Regions from separate parts of the Novosphingobium sp. HNCC26DJ243 genome, predicted to be linked through region 1. Evidence: predicted binding sites of a transcription regulator. Region 1 holds the regulator's gene; each other region holds the start of a gene.
The links. Region 1 encodes LexA, which represses DNA repair genes until DNA is damaged. Its sites were predicted from a motif close to GTTCCNCNCTTGTTCT; they were not measured.
Positions count from the first base shown of each region.

Region 2: the regulator LexA is predicted to act here: its motif matches at 2,548-2,563, upstream of uvrA (excinuclease ABC subunit UvrA).
Region 3: the regulator LexA is predicted to act here: its motif matches at 5,035-5,050, upstream of AC2A04_RS09900 (ribonucleoside-diphosphate reductase subunit alpha).

Region 1 is NZ_JBXUGN010000001.1:191,436-198,777, reverse strand. It holds gene AC2A04_RS00985 (hypothetical protein) at 1-639, opposite strand, end outside; gene AC2A04_RS00980 (hypothetical protein) at 643-873, opposite strand; gene AC2A04_RS00975 (NYN domain-containing protein) at 1,193-1,936, opposite strand; gene moaC (cyclic pyranopterin monophosphate synthase MoaC) at 2,173-2,646, shown strand; gene AC2A04_RS00965 (molybdopterin molybdotransferase MoeA) at 2,657-3,862, shown strand; gene lexA (transcriptional repressor LexA) at 3,921-4,619, shown strand; gene ppk2 (polyphosphate kinase 2) at 5,024-5,797, shown strand; gene AC2A04_RS00950 (hypothetical protein) at 5,982-6,887, shown strand; gene AC2A04_RS00945 (ComEC/Rec2 family competence protein) at 7,057-7,342, opposite strand, start outside.
Region 2 is NZ_JBXUGN010000001.1:829,646-836,987, reverse strand. It holds gene AC2A04_RS03965 (type ISP restriction/modification enzyme) at 1-2,401, opposite strand, end outside; gene uvrA (excinuclease ABC subunit UvrA) at 2,574-5,552, shown strand; gene AC2A04_RS03955 (hypothetical protein) at 6,009-6,185, opposite strand; gene AC2A04_RS03950 (reverse transcriptase domain-containing protein) at 6,572-7,342, opposite strand, start outside.
Region 3 is NZ_JBXUGN010000002.1:486,539-493,880, reverse strand. It holds gene polA (DNA polymerase I) at 1-1,978, shown strand, start outside; gene AC2A04_RS09915 (hypothetical protein) at 1,986-2,690, opposite strand; gene AC2A04_RS09910 (YifB family Mg chelatase-like AAA ATPase) at 2,863-4,371, shown strand; gene AC2A04_RS09905 (GlsB/YeaQ/YmgE family stress response membrane protein) at 4,396-4,644, opposite strand; gene AC2A04_RS09900 (ribonucleoside-diphosphate reductase subunit alpha) at 5,139-7,136, shown strand.

The DNA.
Region 1 (7,342 bases):
GAATGCTTCCTCACCCCTTCGAGGTGAGTCTTCGCTTAGGATATCATCCGGCCCGCTATATCGAATGATGAAGGCCACATCCGCATTCTCAACAACGCACACGTCGCTGGCGCGCGCGCCGATGAACTTCATGTGATCCGTTACAGAGAGTTTAGGATTGTCGATCACTTGCACCGGGTCGATGCTGGACTTCGCCCGCAATCCCTTTTCCGCGACCCCACATAAACGGATTGCGAGATCGCGCGCAGCCCCACGGGTCAATCGCTCTGACCCGGTGTCGCTATCTAATGTGCCAATACGATTGTAGTCACGATTGCTCCCGTCTCCCAGACCACCTGGCGAGTAGCCGGAGTTTAAATATGTCGTTGAGTTATATCCGCCTGGATGGAGTTCTATTTCCTCGCTTCCCAATTCCAGCTTCAGGACATGAGGCGTCCCGATGGTCACTACAAAGGGACTCCCGTCAGTCCTGATCTGCGGCAATAATTGCTTGTAGAGGCGCTCGGGCAGCATCTCCCGCAGATTCATTCCCGGTGCAAAGCGAACTGTTTCCATGGTTTCACCCGATTGCCCATTGGTCGCACCACAGGCGGTTAGCGCGAGCAGCGCCGCACCAACATGATATCTTGCCGCAACCATCGATCAGGTTCCGCCGCCCGGCGTTGGCTTCCAGCGAGGCTGATTCTGCTGCCACACATCGCCAAAGAAGTGCTGCATCGCGTTCTGTCCATATGTTGAGAGCGGCGAAGGTTTGAACACATTCTGATACATGAAGTCGAACCCGTTGCGCGCAATGCCGACACGATAATCAAGGGCAATTACGGTGGGGCAATTACGGTGACCAATTACGGTGACAGGTGCATAATTCCCCAAACTCCACCTCCCGCAAAAGCAAAGCCCGACACGCCTCGAAAGCTATCCTATGTTCGGCAGAGGCGAATACAAGCGCCCCTCGCTCCGGCATCCAGACGCTACGTCGCGAATTACAGTGACCGAATTACAGTGACAGGTGCATAATTCCCCAAACTCCACCTCCTGCAAAAGCAAAGCCCGACACGCCTCGAAGGCTATCCTATGTGCGGCAGAGGCGAATGCAAGCGCCGCCAAATCAGCAGGGGGGCGCGACGGAAGGCGTCATTCTGAGCCTGCCTGCGGGCCGCGGGAAATGCCGCCGCTCCGGTCTTCCACAGTGTCAGGCCGCGCAGGCTCTTGCGGAGATACGCACGCTCGCACGGCCGGTCGTGTCCTTGCGCACCTCGAAACCCTCGGCACACGCGAAGACGCGCGCCCACGTCGCAGCGCCATGGGCTTTGGCACGAATGCCCTGCTTGCCCAGTTCGCAGCCCAGAACCTGAAGCGACAGCCAGCCTTCCTTGCCCGCCAGTCGCGCCATGTGCTGCATGATCGCGGGCCAGTTCGTAGCGCCCGTGGGTGCGGGCGTTGGTGCAGGTGCTGGCGCCAGAGTCGGCGCGGAACCTGGTAGCGGCACCGTCGCGGCATCGGGTCGCACTTCGAAGAACCGGGCGCAGGACTGGCGGTACTTGCCTCCCGCCCTGTCGTCGCCGAAACCGTAGACGTCGATGCCCTCGCCCTTGAGAAAGGTCGTCAACGCCACGAAATCGCGGTCGCTCGACACGATGCACAGCGCGTCGACCCGCTTGTGCAGCGCAAGGCGCATGGCCTCTACCACCAGCGCGATGTCTGCCGCGTTCTTGCCCGATTCCGCAGGGGTAACCTGCCGCGCCTCGATCACATTGCGCCGCAGGAACTCGACCCACGGCTTCGCGCAAGGGTGGCTGAAGTCACCGAAGGCGTATTGGATTACCGGCCGACCGAGCTTGAACACATGCGGCAGAACAGAGCGCATGTATTCGGGCTGCATGTTCTCGGCATCGACAAGCAGAGCGATGCGGCGTTGCGGGGCGCTGTCAGTCATGGACCGCCAGAATGACCGGCGAAGGCTAATGAATTCCCAACAAGCCTCCGAAGCGGCAGGAAAATCTTTCCTACACCCGCGCGGTCTGCCAATCTTTCGCCGATGTCGATCCCCGTCCCCGAAAACCTTGAAACCGGCGGCGTTCCGGGCCAGAGCGAGAGCCGCAAAGGGGCCTCGCCGTTTTCTCCCTGGACTGTGTAAACCCCGTAAACCTGTTCAGCTTTCCGAGGACGTGGATGAACGATCTGACGCATATCGATTCGGCCGGCACTGCACGCATGGTCGATGTCGGCGCGAAGGCCGAGACGCAGCGCGTTGCCATCGCCAGCGGATCGATCCGGATGAACGCCGCCACGCTCGACGCCGTGCGCGCAGGCAACGCGCCCAAGGGCGATGTGCTCGGCACGGCCCGCATCGCCGGGATCATGGCAGCGAAGAAGACCGGGGATCTGATCCCGCTCTGCCACCCGCTCGCGCTCGACGCGGTGAACGTCGACTTCGCCTTTACCGAAACCGGCGTGGACTGCACCGCCACCGCATCGCTGACGGGCAAGACCGGGATCGAGATGGAAGCGCTCACCGCGGTGTCGGTCGCGCTGCTGACGGTCTATGACATGGCCAAGGCGCTCGACAAAGGCATGGTCATCGAAAACGTCCGCCTGATCGAGAAGCGCGGCGGCAAGTCGGGCACCTGGGTAGCGCCCGAATGAGTGTGCGCGCATGAGGACGCCGCCCCTCCCCCTCGCCGAGGCGCAGGCGCGCCTGCTTGCGCTGGCCGAGGCCTTGCCGGTGGAGCATCGCGCAGGTTGCGATTGCCTCGGGCATTACCTGGCCGAGCCGCTTCGGGCGCGCCGCACCCAGCCCGCCGCGCCGCTCTCCGCCATGGATGGTTATGCGCTGCGCTCTGCCGACCTGCCGGGTCCGTGGACGGTGATCGGCGAGAGCGCGGCGGGCCATCCCTTCGGTGGGACCGTGGGGAGCGGCCAGGCCGTGCGGATCAGCACCGGCGCAGTGCTGCCCGATGGTGCCGACATGGTGCTGCTTCAGGAAGATGCGTCGCGCGACGCCGGCACGCTTTCCCTCGCCGGTGAACCGCCGCGCCCGCCCGAGCGCCACATCCGGCCCGCCGGAATGGACTTTGCCGGCGATGCCGTGCTGCTCGATGCGGGAACGCGCATTGGCGCTGCGCAGATCGCGCTCGCCATCGCCGGCGGGCACAGTCACCTGCCCGTGCGACGCCGCCTGCGCCTGACGGTGATCGACAGCGGCGACGAACTGGTGCTCCCCGGCCAGGTGCCCGGCATCCACCAGCTTCCCGCCAGCAACGGGCCGATGCTCTGCGCCATGGCGGGGGAGCTGCCGGTCGATATCAGCCACGTCGGGCCGATTGCCGACCGGCTCGAGGACCTTGCCGCCGCGCTCGAAGCTTCGGGCGATGCAGACGTCATCGTGACCAGTGGTGGCGCTTCTGTGGGCGATCATGATCTCGTGCGGCCCGCGCTCGAAGCGGTTGGCGCAACACTCGAATTCTGGCGGATCGCGATCAAGCCGGGCAAGCCGCTGATCGTCGCCCGCCGTGGCCGCCAGATCATTCTCGGTCTGCCGGGCAATCCCGCCTCGGCTTTCGTCACCGGGTTCCTGTTCCTGCTCCCGCTGCTGCGGTCGATGCTCGGTGCTGCGCAACCCCTGCCCCGGGCGCTATCGTCACGCCTGACAACCGCGATGGGCGTTGGCGGAAGCCGAATGGAGTTCCTGCGGGCGCAGTGGGACGGCGCGGGCGTGACGCTTGATCACTTGCAGGATTCCGGTGCGCTGTCGCCGCTTGCCCGCAGCAATGCGCTGGTCGTGCGCGAGGCAGGAGCGCCTGCACAAGGCGCGGGAAGTGATGTTCCGATCTACCTGCTCGGAAATGGCGGAATTGCTTGACGAGTCGTATTTGGTTGCTTATCCGTTCCGCATTCGTTCACCCGCGGAGTAACCGCCAATGTTGACGCGCAAGCAGCACGAATTGCTCTCTTTCATCCAGGTTCGTCTGGAGGAGTCCGGCATTTCGCCCTCGTTCGAAGAGATGAAGGAGGCATTGGACCTCAAGTCGAAGTCGGGCGTGCACCGTCTGATCTCGGCGCTTGAGGAACGCGGCTTCATCCGCCGCCTGCCCAATCGCGCGCGGGCGCTCGAAGTGTTGCGCCAGCCCGAAAGCGCGGTGACGAAGCCGGTGCTGGCGCGCGAGGCTGCCAACACCAACCCGGTTGTCGCGCCGATGCGTCAGGTTGCCAAGGCGGCCCCCGCCCCGGCCAACGACGTGATCGAGCTTCCGCTTCACGGCAAGATCGCTGCGGGCGTGCCGATCGAGGCGTTCGAGACGTCGGCCACTCTGCCGGTGCCCGCTGCACTCCTCGGTGCGGGCGAACACTATGCGCTCGAGGTTTCGGGCGATTCCATGGTCGAGGCCGGGATCTTCGACGGCGATTACGCGCTGGTGCGCAAGACCGATGTCGCCCGCGACGGCGAGATTGTCGTGGCGCTGGTGCGAGGCGAGGAAGCCACGCTCAAGTACCTCCATCGCGAGAAGGGCATGATCCGTCTCGATCCGGCCAATGCTGCGTACGATCCGCAGTTCTACCGCCCCGACGAAGTCGCGGTGCAAGGCAAGCTGGCCGGACTTCTGCGCCGTTATCACTGACGGGGCGTTGCTGGCGCGCTTGAAGGAGCTGCACGCCCCTTGTGTGCGGCTCGGCCGGTTCGTTTCGCTGACCAAACCGGATTGCGTGGAGGCTGACGTGGGCCAGTGATGGTCTCTGCAGACAGCGACGCCGCGCAGCAGTCCGGCGAGGCTGCGCGAAGTTGCGCGAGCAGGCCTGGGCTCTTGGTGAAGTAGCGAGCACGGTTGGCGCGGGATTCTTCGCTTGCCGTGAGTGAGCGAGCGCTGTTGGCGCGATGAGGCCTTCACCTGCGGCCTGGGCTCGTATTGCTCTCAAGTCTCGTTGTGCCGAAGGGTGAAACCTGCGCGCCTTGCCACGGACAGGACCTTGCGCAATGCTCTGCCGCTAGCGCCGTGCCTGCAGGCCGGGCTTTGGAGAACAGGGCATGGGCCGGTTGAAGCGCAAGGAATACCGCGAGGCCTTGAAGCCCCTGCAGCGGGAGCTTGTCCAGCTCGCGCGCTGGGTCGCCGCCACCGACAAGCGTCTCGTCGTCCTGTTCGAGGGTCGCGACAGCGCGGGCAAGGGTTGCGCGATCGCCGCCATCCGCGAACATCTCAATCCCCGGCAGGTCAGGACGGTTGCGCTTGCAAAGCCGACCGAGTGCGAAGCGGGCCAGTGGTATTTCCAGCGCTATGTCCAGCACCTGCCGACAGCGGGCGAAATCGTGCTGTTCGATCGCAGCTGGTACAATCGCGCAGGCGTCGAGCGGGTCATGGGGTATGCCAAGCCCGAACAGGTCGGCGCCTTTCTCGAGGCCACGCCGCAGTTCGAAAAGATGCTCGTCGATGACGGCATCATCTTGGTGAAGTACTGGTTGTGCTGCGATCAGGACAAGCAGGAAAAGCGCTTCGCCGAGCGGCGCGACGATCCGCTGAAGGGCTGGAAGCTCTCGCCGATCGACGTAAAGGCGCGCGAACTCTACGGCGCCTATACCGAGGCGCGCGAGGACATGCTGGCCGCTACGCACACCGCGTTTGCCCCTTGGACGCTCATCGACTTCAACGACCAGAAGACGGGACGCCTGACCTTGATCCGCGATCTTCTCGACCGGATCCCCGACAAGTTCGTGCCGGAAGACCCCGTCGATCTGCCGGCGCTCAAGAGCAGGCCGCTGCACGAACAGTTCCGCGCGGTCAAACCGCTAAAGAATTTTGATTGACGGATTGGCGAGCGCATCGGGTGCCGAAGACTTGCATTCCTGCAATCCGGCCCGTTTCTGGACTTCCTACCTGCCGCCCCCTTTCGCACCGAACTTTCTCCGCGAAGAATGGCCTCATCAATCATTCCTTCGCGCGAGCTATTCGCGCGTGAAGTGGAACACCGGTCCCCAGATGTGATAATTTATGCCGATGCAAATCTCATCTGAAATTGTCGCCTTGCTTGTCGCGTCGATCTTTCTGCTCGCGGGCTGCGATCCAACCGTGAAGGCGAACAGTAACGAGCACGGTACCGCTGGAACGGCCGACCCGATCCACAGCTTTCCGATTGTGCATCGGCGTTCCGGAGAGGAGTTTTTCGAGCGGCCAGCGGCGCTTGCCGCCGCAAGGAAGTCAAACAGCCCAGCCCCCCTTGTCGTCGTGCTGGGCCGCAGCATCTGGTCCAATGTGATAGGCAGCGAATCTCCGACGTTCGCACTCTATGCGGACGGAACTGTCATCCAGAATACGCCAGACGGTTTTTCGACTTCTCGCCTTACGTCGGAAGAAGTCTCAGAACTCGTCGAACAGCTCAATCTGCGCGCGCTTGCACAGTTTCAAGGCGAATTCATGCTGGAGGGCGTCACTGACATGCCAGAGCACAGTTTGCTGATCTATGCAGGTGCAAAGCCCATCTTCATCACGATAACCGGACCGATGGGTGAGCCGGACTTCCGTGCCAGATTGCCAAAGGCTGTTGTCTCAGCCTGGAATACTTTGCAGCGTTACCGTGCCGCCCAAGCACGGCCCTGGCTGCCCGAGAAGTTCGAAGTGATGATTTCTCCTTATGCCCATGCAGCCGAACCCTCGATTGTCTGGCCAGAAGACTGGCCGGGCATCGACGATCCGCAAACAGTAACGAGGGGCCACTCCTACAGCTTGTTCCTTACAAGTTCGATGTTTGAGCAGGTCAAAGCCTTTTTGAAAACACGGCACGCGCGAGGTGCCGTCGAGATTGGCGGGGCCAAGTGGGCTGCAAACATCCGCTTTCCCTTTCCACATGAACGGCTTTGGATGGCACCCAAGCTTGAGGGACGTGAGGGCGGGCAATGACGGATCAGTCGTTGGGAAGAGTCGGAATGGAAGGGGTTCGGGCAATCTAAAACTTTGTCGGTCGCTTCGAGTCAGACCGCTGGCGAACGTGATGACGTTTGATTGCGCGTGGCGCACGAAGTCAGATGCCCCGACGCCGTAGCCGCGATTGCCCTTCGTCGATCACCAATCAAGCGATGGGCCGGCTCCCCGTAGTTGCATCGACAACAGGGAAGCCAGTCCACATCTCCGGCCAGCGGTACCAGCCTTGGTGTCCTTGCGTTTCGGCGACGGTGCGGATGCGGCCGGTGGCGAGGTTGATTGTGAGGCCACCGGTGCGGTCGAGGAAGGCCCTGTCTGCCTTGAGCATCCTCGGTTTGCAGGCGAAAGGCAGGCGCCGGTCGGCGATCACGATGTCGGCACGCTCGCATGCCGCGGCCAGTGCCATGTCATCAACGTAGGCGCGGCTGCGCGTC
Region 2 (7,342 bases), 640 kb from region 1:
AGCGGTAGCGGGAATAGTATTGGTTTGCGTCTGGAATATACCAGTCGAGAGATGATGGCCTTGCCGTTGCGAGGCAAGCGAACGTTCCACGTTTTCCCCAAGAGCATGTGATTGACGTATTGCTGCAGTCTTTTGGAAAACTGCGATCTAAAAGCCCTAATCGATCAATAAACAAATTTGACCGATAAAGCCATAGGCTAGAGAATGGACGATATTCAATAATTTCCATCTTAGCAAAGTCGAAATTCTCTTTTTGCCCAGCCTTGCGACGGCGTTTTAGTGTCTCAGACCATTTAATTTCTGATGGCCACACTGGAGGGCGAGTTTCTTCGTATCCTTTAATAAGTGTCCGAACTTTTCCCTCTAGGTGATGAATAGATCTATCGTACAGCCAATCGTCTCTATTTGTCGATATGCCAAGGGAGTATTCGCCAAACACGGCACGGTGCTGTCGAGAATCTTTTGCATGCTTGGTCGCAGTGTTCGCCAAGGGGATCAAATCGCTTGAGATTTCGGGTGGGAGGTCAATCCAGGCAGCATCCAGTCGATTGGCAATTTTCAGCCAGTTAGATCGTGACCCGTCCAATGTGCTGAGCCATGCAAGCTTGTCCTCGCTTCGACCTTCTGGTGCCGACATATAAAAAAGCTGAAAAGGAAATTTTCCGCGCCGCTTCACCCAAAATGAAATTGCAACGCCAGTCCCAATTTCAAACACGTTGCCGGAACCACCTGCCCCTTTACGCTTGTAGTCCCCACCGAGATCAATAACCCATCCCTCGTCAAAATCCTTTGCCACCGTACGACGAAATCCGTCATCTTGGTGGGCGTCTATAAAACTACGATTTGTTATGTATGCAACTATACCTTCGTCACCGATCCGGTCACTTGCCCAACGAATAAATCGTTTGTACATATCATATTGCTTAGTCTTCTGTGCCGTGCTGGCCTTGATGTATGTATTCTTGATGCGCTTATCGATGTGGGCATATGTCCGGTTCTTGTTGTTGTCGTTCTCGTTCTGCTGGTTGGCGTTATAGGGCGGGTTGCCGATGATGACGCTGATCTTGCGGCGGTTCTGGCGCTTGATGCGTTCGATGTTCTCGTCGCTCAGCGCGCCAAGCAGATCGAACTGGTGTCCTGAATGGATGCCAAGCGCATCTACATTGTCCAGCGTGTCCACAAGGCATAGGTTTTCAAACTCGGCAAACTGCCCGGTGATCGCCTGATAGGTCGCTTCGATGTTCAGGTTGGCGACGTAATAGGGCAGGATCGCGATTTCGTTGGCGTGCAGCTCCTCCTTGTATTTGTGACGCAGCTTGTCGCCGTGGCCGCGAAAGCTTTCGAGCAGTTCCACGATGAACGTGCCGGTGCCGGTGGCCGGATCGAGGATTTCGACGCCCCGGTCTATCAGGTTCTTGCCGAAGTGCTTTTCGCACAGCCAGTCGGTGCTGCGAATCATGAAGCGCACGATTTCGCCCGGCGTATAGACCACGCCCAGCTTGTCCGCCGCCTTCGGATTGTAAACCTTGTAGAAGTTCTCGTAGAGGCCCTTGAGAAAGCCCTGCTTTTCCGAATGGGTGGAAATCACAGCAGCCGTGGCGGCAATGCCCGAATAGTAGGGGGCCAGCGCGCGCAGCAGTGTCGATTTCTCGCCGCGCGCGAAGAGCTTGTCTTCAAGCTTGTAAAGCTCGCTCGCGACGTTGTTCTGGCGGTGGAAGTCGGGGTTGTCGAAAACCTTGGCGAAAATGTCTTCGGTCAACACGTGCTGGATCAGCATTTCCTGCACATCGTCGCGGCTCACCGCCGGGTTGATCGCGTCCTGCGCGTGCTTCAGGAAGGCCTTCTCGGCCTTGTCGAACTCTTTAGAAGCCTTGCGCTTGTCGGCAATAAGGGCGCGCAGGGCGTCCAGCACGGCTGGCAGGTCCGCCGCGAACTGCCTTACCGCCTTGTTGAACTCGGCAATCTCGCGCCGTTCATGCCCAAAGAACCGCGTCAGAAGGCCATAGAGCGCTTCGGTGTCATCCATGGCCACGCGGGCCAGTTCGCTGCCATCCTGCACGAGCACTGCCGTGTGATCGTCGGAGAAGATGATATTGTCGCGCGGGTATCCTTTGCGGAATTTGGCCGCGATTTCCGCGTCCAGATCGTCGTCGGCGTCCTTCGCCTCCCAATATCCGAACGGCACCCGCAGGGCATGCAGCAGCGCGCCGTCCACATAGATGCGGTTCTTCTGCGGCGTTACGATATCGTGCTCGGGCACAAAGCTCAGGTCTTGCGAACGGCCCCACCGCTTCAGCAAGTCCTTGAATGCTTCGCGCAGCACGCTTTCGCGGCGACTACCAGATACGACGCGCAGTCGGTCAAGTTCGGCGCGGTAATCGTTGATGCTCTGTCTGCTCAAGATAATTCCCCGGTTTGGGTTCTTATTCCGCCAAGATCAGGCGCTTGCCAAGTGCGCTGCTGCACATCATCCCCCAAAGCCCGTATTGCACCGTTCCCCCACACTCCCCACATGCGCGTGAGCCTTGGGCAAGGCCTTGCCTGAATCGAACAAATATGGAACACCGCCGCGCATGTCTCTCAATACCATTTCCGTCCGCGGCGCTCGTGAACACAATCTCAAGGGGATCGATATCGATCTCCCGCGCGACAGCCTGATCGTCATCACCGGGCTTTCGGGCTCGGGCAAGTCGAGCCTCGCGTTCGACACGATCTACGCCGAAGGCCAGCGGCGCTACGTGGAATCGCTCTCGGCTTACGCGCGCCAGTTCCTCGAGATGATGCAGAAGCCCGATGTCGAACATATCGACGGCCTCTCGCCCGCCATTTCGATCGAACAGAAAACCACCAGCCGCAACCCGCGCTCCACCGTGGCGACCGTGACCGAGATCTACGATTACATGCGCCTGCTCTGGGCGCGCATCGGCATCCCCTACAGCCCCGCCACCGGACTGCCCATCGCCGCGCAGACCGTGTCGCAGATGGTCGATCGCGTCATGGCCCTGCCCGAAGGCACCCGCGCCTACCTGCTCGCCCCCGTCGTGCGCGGGCGCAAGGGCGAATACCGCCGCGAGCTCGCCGAATGGCAGAAGGCCGGCTACACCCGCGTCCGCATCAACGGCGAGATGATGGCCATCGAGGACGCGCCCGCGCTCGACAAGAAGCTCAAGCACGATATCGAGGTCGTGGTCGACCGCATCGCCGTGCGCGACGGCATCCAGACCCGCCTCGCCGACAGCTTCGAACAGGCCCTCAAGCTCGCCGACGGCCTCGCCTACATCGATCTGGCCGACACGACGGTCGAGGCGCTGGGTGAATCCCCCTCCCGCCTGCGGGAGGGGTTAGGGGAGGGCATGTTACCCGACCCCGCCAAAAACACGCCCTCCCCCAGCCCCTCCCGCAAGCGGGAGGGGAGTGGCATGAAGAAAACCGGCCTCCCGGCCAACCGCATCGTCTTCTCCGAAAAGTTCGCCTGCCCCGTCAGCGGCTTCACCATCGACGCGCTCGAGCCGCGCCTGTTCTCGTTCAACGCCCCCCAGGGCGCGTGCCCCGCCTGCGATGGGCTTGGCGAAAAGCTGCTGTTCGATCCCCAGCTCGTCGTCCCCAACGAACACCTCTCGCTCAAGCAGGGCGCCATCGTCCCCTGGGCCAAGAGCAACCCGCCGTCGCCCTATTACATGCAGGTCCTCGCCAGCCTCGCCGCGCACTTCGGCTTCAAGCTCGAAACCGCGTGGGACGAGCTGCCGGGCGAGGTGAAGCTCGTCATCCTCTATGGCACCGGCGGCAAGGCCGTCCCGCTCACCTTCATCGACGGCAAGAAGAGCTACACCGTCAACAAGGCCTTCGAGGGCGTCATCGGCAATCTCAACCGCCGCATGTTGCAGACCGAAAGCGCCTGGATGCGCGAGGAGCTTTCCAAGTTCCAGACCGCCCAGCCTTGCGAAACCTGCCACGGCGCCCGCCTCAAGCCCGAGGCGCTCAGCGTCAAGGTCGCCGGGACCGACATCTCCTCCATCACCCGCCTCTCGGTCGCCGCCGCGGTCGAATGGTACGGCGCGCTCGATGCCCAGCTCACCAGCCAGCAGTCGCAGATCGCCCGCGCCATCCTCAAGGAAATCAACGAGCGCCTCGGCTTCCTCAACAACGTCGGCCTCGATTACCTCAATCTCGATCGCACCTCGGGCACGCTTTCGGGCGGCGAGAGCCAGCGCATCCGCCTCGCCAGCCAGATCGGCTCCGGCCTCTCGGGCGTGCTCTACGTGCTCGACGAACCCTCGATCGGCCTCCACCAGCGTGACAACGATCGCCTGCTCGTCACGCTCAAGCGCCTGCGCGATCTCGGCAACACCGTCATCGTGGTCGAACATGACGAGGACGCCATCCGCACGGCTGACCATGTGGTCGATCTCGGTCCCGGCGCGGGCGTCCACGGCGGGCAGATCGTCGCCCAGGGCACGCTCGACGATATCCTCTCCAACCCCAACAGCCTCACCGGCCAGTACCTCACCGGCGCCCGCCGGATCGAGGTGCCGAAGAAACGCCGCAAGGGGAACGGCCTGTTCATCGGCGTGGAGGGCGCGCGCGCCAACAACCTGCAGAACGTCAGCGCCAGGATCCCGCTCGGCACCTTCACCTGCGTCACCGGCGTCTCCGGCTCGGGCAAGTCGAGCTTCACCATCGATACGCTCCACGCAGGGGCCGCCCGCGCGCTCAACGGCGCCCGCGTCATCGCCGGCGCGCACGATCGCATCACCGGGCTCGAGAACTGCGACAAGGTGATCGAGATCGACCAGTCGCCCATCGGCCGCACCCCGCGCTCCAACCCCGCGACTTACACCGGCGCCTTCACCCTGATCCGGGACTGGTTCGCCGGCCTGCCCGAAAGCGCCGCACGCGGCTACAAGCCCGGCCGCTTCAGCTTCAACGTCAAGGGCGGCCGCTGCGAAAAGTGCCAGGGCGATGGCCTGATCAAGATCGAGATGCACTTCCTCCCCGACGTTTACGTCACTTGCGAGGAGTGCGAGGGCAAGCGCTACAACCGCGAAACGCTCGAGGTGAAGTTCAAGGGCCACTCCATCGCCGACGTGCTCGACATGACGATCGAGGACGCCGAGGAATTCTTCAAGGCCGTGCCCCCGATCCGTGACCGGATGCATATGCTCAATGAAGTCGGCCTGGGCTACGTCAAGGTCGGCCAGCAGGCCACCACGCTCTCGGGCGGCGAAGCGCAGCGCGTCAAGCTCGCCAAGGAACTCGCCCGCCGCAGCACCGGACAAACGCTCTACATCCTGGACGAGCCCACCACCGGCCTCCACTTCGAAGACGTGCGCAAGCTATTGGAAGTCCTCCACCGCCTGGTGGAGCAGGGCAATTCCGTCGTCGTGATCGAACACAACCTCGATGTGATCAAGACCGCCGACTGGATCATCGACCTCGGCCCCGAAGGCGGCGTGCGCGGCGGCGAAATCGTCGCCGAAGGCACCCCCGAACAGGTCGCCAAGAACCCGAGAAGCTTCACCGGCCACTACCTCGCCCCCCTCCTGAAACGCTGAAGAAAAGCCCTCTCCCCTTCAGGGGAGAGGGTTGGGAGAGGGGCCCGCGCAAGCCGCTGACGGATCGGCACCACCACCCCAACCCTCGTCATTGCGAGAAGGCCCAAGCCGACAAAGCAATCCAGAGTCGCTCCAAACCGCCCCGACCCCATCGAAGCAAACCCCACCAGAGTTCCTCCCCGAGCTGGCTCGGGGAGGGGGACCACCCGCAGGATGGTGGAGGGGCAAACCGCATCAAAGTTCCTCCCCGAGCTGGCTCGGGGGGGGGGGCCATCCGCAGGATGGTGGAGGGGCAAACCCCATCAAAGTTCCTCCCCGAGCTGGCTCGGGGAGGGGGACCATCCGCAGGATGGTGGAGGGGTATCACCCCAAATCCACCCCCCCGTTCGTCCTGAGCCCGTCGAGCCGAAGGCCAGCGAAGCTAATGACGCGCGCAAGCACGCGTCCCCAGTCAGATCAGGGCCGGTTCTTGGAGCAGACCACAACCCCCAGCACGATCCGGCACTGCACGCCGCCACCGATCGACCAGTGCCCTTCACCCGCCAGCGCCGGCGTCGCCGCCCCCATTCCGGCAAAAGCCACACCCGCCGCCGCCAGGCCAAGCGCCACACGGCGCACAGAGATCATGCTCATCATCATCATCATTCCCTTTCAAAAGTGCCCCGTCCAACCGGCCGCACAGAGGGATAACGATGGGGGGAGGGGTTTATTCCGGGGGGCGTCCCGAATGTTCCCCATGGAGGGGGAAGGGGAAGGGGAAGGAATAATGCCTACACGCTGAAACCATACCCCTTGCGGGGATGGAAAGCGCGCTGCCCTCGTCACCCCGATCATGCCCAGCGCATTTGGGTATTTGGGGAGTTAGGCACCTGTCATCGTAATTCCTGTCACCGTAATTCCTGTCACCGTAATTCCTGTCACCGTAATTCCCGTCACCGTAAGTCCCTGTCCCCGTGATTCTTAGCCTTGTAACGCTTGCACAGAAACAGCGTTGCCACAGGGTGTGTGGTGATTTTCGGTCAGTCGACCAGAAGCGGATCAAACGTGATGCCTCTTATACCAGAATATCCTAAAAAGGCGGCAGCCAACTCTGGATAATTGTTAGTGAGGGCTTGCTCTGCAAACTGATGCGCTTTAGTAGAATAAAGCAAAAATATCTTCATTATTTTATTGTCAATATTCTTAATGGTTTGAATATCATTGCAGAATCTGTAGTGATTTGCCCATCCCTTCGCCATCCCTGATATTTTATTAAGAGTTTTTGGAGTTGAGTAATCAATATTAAAATCCTCAAGTCTTCTTGAAGAGCGTACTGCTTGGAGCGATTTGGCAGCAACGTCTTTTGTTCTTTGGACAATGCTATTTCGTGATTTCAAGCTAGGCCTTAAGAGGCCGTTATTGAATTCTATACCGAGATACTCAAATTTATTGCAAACGGGGATGGGGTTTCTATCCGTTTTATCTTCTGCAAGACTCATGCCCAGTGTCGACAAAAGTCGCTCAGCTTTTCTTAGTCTTGACGATGCTGCTTTTCCTGAAGGGGCGACGATGATGATGTCATCGACATATCGAATGCATGTGCAGTCTCCGTCGTTCATTTCATCATCGAACGAGCCAAGCAAAATGTTGCCGAAAAAAGGAGATAAGCAGACCCCTTGGCCAACGCCAACGTCATCATATGGGAATGATGACTTAAACCTCCAAAGAGACTCGTGATTGTCGAGATCAATTTTTATTGCGGAATTTAATAGATCGATGAATTTCTCATCAGATGAAAATTGAGAAATTAT
Region 3 (7,342 bases), on a different contig from region 1:
CAGCCTGCTGCGCCGGCTCGACGGGGGACAGGGCAGCCCTGGCCCCAAGACACAGCTCAACCCGGCCAAGCCCGAGAACAGCGCCGCGCCTGCGCGCAGCGAAGGCACCGCGCGTTCGCTGCCTTCGTGGCCCGCGCCCGATCTGTCGGCTTATGCCTGCGTGCAGTCGGCAGGCGAGCTCGAGCAATGGATCGCCCGCGCTTTCGAGGCGCGCGTTGTCGCGATCGATACCGAAACCAGTGCGCTCGATTCGATGCGTGCGGATCTTGTCGGTGTCAGCCTCGCGCTCGGGCCCAACCAGGCCTGCTACATCCCGCTCGGCCACGGCGGAACCGACATGTTCGCCGAACGCCCGGTGCAGATCGACAAGGCCACCGCCATCGCCATGCTCAAGCCGCTGCTGGAAAGCGACGCGGTGCTCAAGGTCGGCCAGAACATCAAGTACGACCTCAACGTGCTTGCGCGCAGCGGCATCCAAGTGGCGCCCATCGACGATACCATGGTCATGAGCTTCTGCCTCGATGCCGGACGCGGCGAAACCGGCGTTGCCGGCCACGGCATGGATGAATTATCCCATCGCCACCTCGGCCACGCCACGATGACCTTCAAGGACCTGTGCGGCAGCGGCAAGAAGGCCATAACCTTTGCCGAGGTGCCGCTGGCAGACGCCACGCGCTACGCGGCCGAGGACGCCGACATAACATGGCGCCTGCACCGCCTGTTCAGCCCCCGCCTTGCCGAGGAAGGCGGCAGCCGCGTCTACCAGCGCGTCGACCGTCCGCTGGTACCGGTGGTCGCCATGATGGAGCGTAACGGCATCAAGGTGGACCGGGAGCGCCTGTCAGGCCTTTCAACCGAGTTCGCCACCCAGATCGCGCGGCTCGAGGGCGTGATCCACGAGAAGTGCGGACAGAGCTTCACCATCGGCAGTCCCAGGCAGTTGGGCGAGATCCTGTTCGACAAGCTCGGATACAAGGGCGGGAAGAAGGGCAAGACCGGACAGTATTCCACCGACCAGTCAGTGCTGGAGGGCCTTGCCGCGCAAGGGGCCGAGGTCGCCACGCTCGTGCTCGAATGGCGACAGCTTTCGAAGCTGAAGTCCACTTATACCGACGCGCTGCAGGCCGCGATCAACCCAGCCACGGGTCGCGTCCACACCAGCTACAGCCTGGTCGGCGCGCAGACCGGGCGTCTGTCGTCGAATGATCCCAATCTGCAGAACATCCCGATCCGCACAGAGATCGGCCGCCAGATCCGCGATGCCTTCGTCGCCGAACCGGGCAACGTCCTGCTCGCAGCGGACTACAGCCAGATCGAGCTGCGTCTTGCCGCCCACATGGCCGACGTGCCTGCGCTCAAGGAGGCCTTTGCTGCAGGCGAGGACATCCACGCCCGCACCGCGATGGAGATGTTCGGTACTGTCGATCGCGACACGCGCGGCCGTGCCAAGACGATCAACTTCGCAATTCTCTACGGCATCAGCCGCTGGGGCCTTGGCGGCAGGCTCGGCGTCGGCGCGGACGAGGCGCAGGCGATGATCGACCGGTACTTCGAACGCTTCCCCGGCATCCAGCGCTACATCCACGAAACGCTCGAGAGCGTGCGCGAGCGCGGCTATTCGGAAACGCTGTTCGGCCGCAAGACCTGGTTCCCGCGCATCAGTTCGAAGAACCAGGCCGAGCGCCAGGGGAGCGAGCGCGCTGCGATCAACGCCCCGATCCAGGGCACCAGCGCCGACATCATCAAGCGCGCCATGGCCCGCATGATGCCCGCGCTGGCTGAAGCGGGCCTGCCGAACGTCAGGATGCTGCTGCAGGTCCACGACGAACTGGTGTTCGAACTGCCCGAAGGCGACGTCGAGGCGGCACGGCCTGTGATCGAGCGGGTCATGGCGACTGCGGCCGAGCCGTCGGTCAAGCTGACCGTGCCGCTGGGCGTGGAAATCGGCACCGGACTGTCATGGGGCGCAGCGCACTAGAGTGCTTTCAGTCAAGCGCCGCGAACCGTGCCAGGTCGTCCGTGCGGAGCATCAACACGTCCTCGTTGGGCACCGAGTTGGTCAGCGCGTAGAAGGCTGCGGCCTTGTCGGGGCTGAGCCCCATCTCGCGATAGTAGGCAAGATAGGCCTTGTTGACCGAAGCGTCGGCGGCAAAGTCGCCGGGTTCGTGGCCGTCCTCATCGATCCATGAATGGACGACGAAGGCGGCGTCGGGCGCCGCACTGCGGTTGGCACCGGCAAGGAACAGCTCGACCGCGCCCGAACGCACCGAGCCGTGCGCGGGCACGTGGGTCGCAATGCCCTGCGCTCGGATCATCCGGCCCAGGCGCAGGTTCGCGTAATCGTCCACCGTGCCCGGGCAATCGGCCATTTCCAGCACGCGGATGCCGGGGTAGGCGCGGAGCATCTTGGCAAAGTCTGCCGGCGAATAGGAATCAGTCTCTGCCACGAGCGCGGCGCGCGTGGAGTCGATCACCTCGAACGCTCCGAAGCTGGCGATGCCGTTTCGCGCCGGGCCATCGTGCAGCCCGACAAGGCGCTCCGAGCCCGGCTCCTCGACCTCGACCACCGTGGTCTCGGTCCAGGTTACGCCATCCTCTACCCAGGTGCGCGTCGAGACCTCGCGCGCCGACACAATCGGCTGGCAGGCCAGAAGCGCGGTAAGGGCAGGAAGGATCAAGCGGCGGAGCATATCCCTCCATCCGCGCGCGGGCCTTGCCGAATTGCCAAGGGAAACGGTTAAATTGCCTTCACCATCTTTTCCCGCTGCCTGCCTGATGCTTCGGAAATGGCGGTATTGCGCCTTCGCCGCTTCCCACCGCGCAATCACTCAGCAATGACCGCAGGATCAGTACGGAGCTTGCATGGTCGCGCTTGTATCGACAGTTGCCTATCTCGGGCTCGAAGCGCGATCTGTGGAAGTGCAATGCCAGGTTGCGCCCGGAATGCCCGCGTTCAAGCTGGTCGGCCTGCCCGACAAGGCGGTGGGCGAAAGCCGCGAGCGGGTGCAGTCGGCACTGTCTGCCTTGGGCCTTGCCCTGCCGCCCAAGCGGATCACCGTGAACCTCTCGCCCGCCGACCTGCCCAAGGAAGGCTCGCACTATGACCTGCCGATCGCGCTTGCGCTGCTCGCCGCCATGGGCGTGGTCGATCTCGAACAGATCGCCGATTACGTCGCCGTGGGCGAACTCGCACTGGATGGCCGCGTCCTGCCATCGCCCGGCGTGCTGCTTGCAGCGCTCCATGCCAGCGGGCAGGACAAGGGGCTGATCTGCCCCGCCGCGCAAGGGCCCGAAGCGCGCTGGGCGAGCGGGATCGACGTGATCGCCGCGCCCGACCTTGTTGGTCTTCTCAATCACCTCAAGGGCACGCACCGCTTGCCCACACCACAGCAGGGCGTGGCGGAAGCACCGCGCCGGGTGGCCGATCTCAAACAGGTGAAAGGGCAGGAAACCGCCAAGCGTGCGCTCGAGATTGCCGCCGCCGGATCGCACAACCTGTTGATGTCCGGCCCGCCAGGTGCGGGCAAGTCGCTGCTCGCCTCGTGCCTGCCCGGCATCCTGCCCGAACTGACGCCGGCAGAGGCGCTGGAGGTATCGATGGTCGCCTCGGTCGCCGGCACGCTCGAGGATGGCCGCATCAGCCGTGCCCGCCCCTTCCGCAGTCCCCACCACTCCGCCTCGATGGCCGCACTGACGGGCGGCGGGCTGAAGGTGCGGCCCGGCGAGGTCAGCCTGGCGCATCTGGGGGTTCTGTTCCTCGACGAATTGCCCGAATTCCAGCGCGCGGTGCTCGATTCGCTGCGCCAGCCGCTGGAGACGGGCGAAGTCACGGTCGCGCGCGCCAATGCCCACGTGACCTTCCCCGCGCGGGTGCAGCTGATCGCGGCGATGAACCCTTGCCGCTGCGGCCACCTCGGCGATCCGGCGCTGGGCTGCAGCCGCGCGCCGCGCTGCGCCGCCGATTACCAATCGAAGGTTTCAGGCCCCCTGCTCGACCGGATCGACCTTCACGTCGAGGTCGATCCGGTTTCCGCCGCCGATCTTGCCTTGCCACCGCCTGCCGAAGGGTCCGACCAGGTTGCAGCACGCGTCGCCAAGGCCCGCGCGATCCAGACTGTACGGCTCGAAGGCACGGGCCGGCGCAGCAATGCCGAACTCGACGCCGACCTGCTCGATTGCCATGCCACGCCTGACGAACCGGGCCGCAAGCTGCTGGCCCAAGCCGCCGAAGCGATGCGCCTGTCTGCGCGTGGCTATACCCGGATGCTGAGGGTCGCCCGCACGATCGCCGATCTTGCCGGCACGGAAACCGTGGGGCGCATCCACATCGCCGAAGCGCTCAGCTACCGCAGGGTCGCGCCGAGGGCCTGAGGCGGTTCGGACGAGAACTTGCAGCTACAGACTGCGCCCGATGAAGATCAGCAACATCGCGCCCAGTACCGAGGCGAGGCAGCCCGCGCGATTCACCTTGTCGCCGAACGTCCCGCGTGACCGCGAACTGGCAAGCAGGCCTGCGATCAGCGCGCCGCCAACGCCGAGAAGGATCGTCTTGAACAGGCCGATGTCGACGTCGCCCGGATAGAAGAACCGCGCGAGCACGCCGACGACCAGCCCGGTGAACACGATCGAGATCAGATTCAGCACATTCCTGCTCCATTCCTGTGGACACTTCATATGGTGCCGGTTGACCCCTTCTTGTCCACAATTTGCGCGGGCACCTCAAAATAAATCCGACCAACGCCATTTGCCTCTTGAAGTGCCGCTCTTTCCACGCGTCGCTGCACTGCAACATGACCTTCAGCGCGACGAAGCGAATCGGGCTTGCGACGAATTGAGTCCGCTACAGGATGTTTACCCTCTTGTGTCTCGACAGGGTTGAGGCACTATGGGTTGTGGTCGGGCTTCAGGGGGACCTCTAAACCTAGTTTAGAGAGCTTGGGCGTGTTTTGCGCGCATTGGCATCGCTTTGCCTGCGCGCAGGATGCGAACCGACCGGATACGAATTTCGCGCGAAGGCTGGGCCAAGGGATTGATGTTCCCTGTGTGTTCCATCTTCGCTATGATCGGGAAGCGCTCCCGATTCGATGAAGGACTGATGCCCGGTTGCTTGGCGCGGGCGTTGATACGGGGGTTGCGACGTGGATTTCAGAACTGGAGACGGCGCGGTGGCTGCACAGGATGAACTGGCCCTCAATGCGCAGGAAGCTGGTGAAGCAAAGGCGATGGACATGAACACCAGGGATGCAGGCAGCGATGCACTGGTCGCCGGAATGGCGGCAACGGTCGCTGCGGCCGCTGTCGCCGCCCAGCCGGTCAGCGATTCCAAGAAGGTCAATCCGCGCCGCTTCACGATCGTCACCGACGACAGCCGCGATGCGCGCCTGACCGATTTCGGCAAGGACACGCTGGACGACCGCTATCTCCTGCCCGGCGAGAAGTATCAGGACCTGTTCGCCCGCGTGGCCGATGCCTATGCGGACGACCAGGACCATGCCCAGCGCCTCTATGACTACATCTCCAAGCTGTGGTTCATGCCGGCAACGCCCGTGCTCTCGAACGGCGGCACTGGGCGCGGCCTGCCTATCTCGTGCTATCTCAACTCGGTCGATGACAGCCTTGAAGGCATCGTCGCCACGTGGAACGAGAACGTCTGGCTCGCCTCGCGCGGCGGCGGCATCGGCACCTACTGGGGCAAAGTGCGCGGCATCGGCGAATCGGTCGGTCTCAACGGCAAGACCAGCGGGATCATCCCCTTCGTCCGCGTGATGGACAGCCTGACGCTGGCGATCAGCCAGGGCTCGCTGCGCCGTGGCTCGGCCGCCTGCTACCTTGACGTCAGCCACCCGGAAATCGAGGAGTTCCTCGAAATCCGCAAGCCGTCGGGCGACTTCAACCGCAAGGCGCTGAACCTTCACCACGGCGTGCTGCTGACCGACGAGTTCATGGAAGCCGTGCGCGATGGCGCCGAGTTCCACTTGCGCAGCCCGAAGGACGGCTCGGTCCGCAACACGGTCGATGCGCGCTCGCTGTTCCAGAAGCTGGTCGAGACCCGCCTTGCGACGGGCGAACCCTACATCGTCTTCAACGACACCGTGAACCGCACGATGCCCAAGCATCACCGCGATCTCGGACTCAAGGTCTCGACCTCGAACCTGTGTTCGGAAATCACGCTGCCCACCGGTCGCGACCATCTCGGCAACGATCGCACCGCGGTGTGCTGCCTGTCCTCGCTCAATCTTGAAACCTGGGACGAATGGAACGGCGACAAGCTGTTCATCGAGGACGTGCTGCGCTTCCTCGACAACGTGCTGCAGGACTACATTGATCGTGCGCCTGACGAGATGGCCCGCGCCAAGTACTCCGCAATGCGCGAGCGCTCGGTCGGCATGGGCGTGATGGGCTTCCACTCGTTCCTGCAGATGAAGGGCATCGCCTTTGAATCGGCGATGGCCAAGGCGTGGAACCTCAAGATGTTCCGCCACGTCGCCGCCAAAGCGGACGAGGCATCGCTGATGCTGGCGCAGGAGCGGGGCCCGTGCCCCGATGCTGCCGACATGGGCGTGATGCAGCGCTTCAGCTGCAAGATGGCGATTGCGCCGACCGCGTCGATCTCGATCATCTGCGGCGGCACGTCTGCCTGTATCGAGCCGATCCCGGCGAACATCTACACGCACAAGACGCTGTCGGGCTCGTTCGTGGTCAAGAACCCCTACCTGCAGAAGCTGCTGGCCGACAAATCGAAGGATTCCACCAACGTGTGGAACTCGATCCTCGAGAACGGCGGGTCGATCCAGCACCTCGACTTCCTCAGCCCCGAGGAAAAGGCAGTCTACAAGACCAGCTTCGAGATCGACCAGCGCTGGCTGCTCGAATTTGCGGCGGACCGCACGCCCTATATCGACCAGGCCCAGTCGCTGAACCTCTACATCCCGGCCGACGTCGACAAGTGGGACCTGATGATGCTGCACTTCCAGGCGTGGGAAAAGGGCATCAAATCGCTCTACTACCTGCGCTCGAAGTCTGTACAGCGCGCAGGGTTCGCCGGTGGCGTGGAAGCGGACAACACCGCCGCCGCCCCGGTCATGGAACTCGCCGCCAGCCCGACCGACTACGAGGAATGCCTGGCTTGTCAGTAACTTAGATTCGTTTCTGTGGAAAAACGAATGACTTACGACGACGAAGATTCGTCGACGCCGTTAGTAAACGGTATTTAAGAATTTGGTTCGAGTCGTCTTCGATGCGAATCAAAAGGGGAAGGAAGTCTAGCGACAACCTTCCCCATGCAAGCTGAACGACGAGTTAGACGAGCAGCCCGCGTTGCAGCTTCTGACTCGCATGGCTC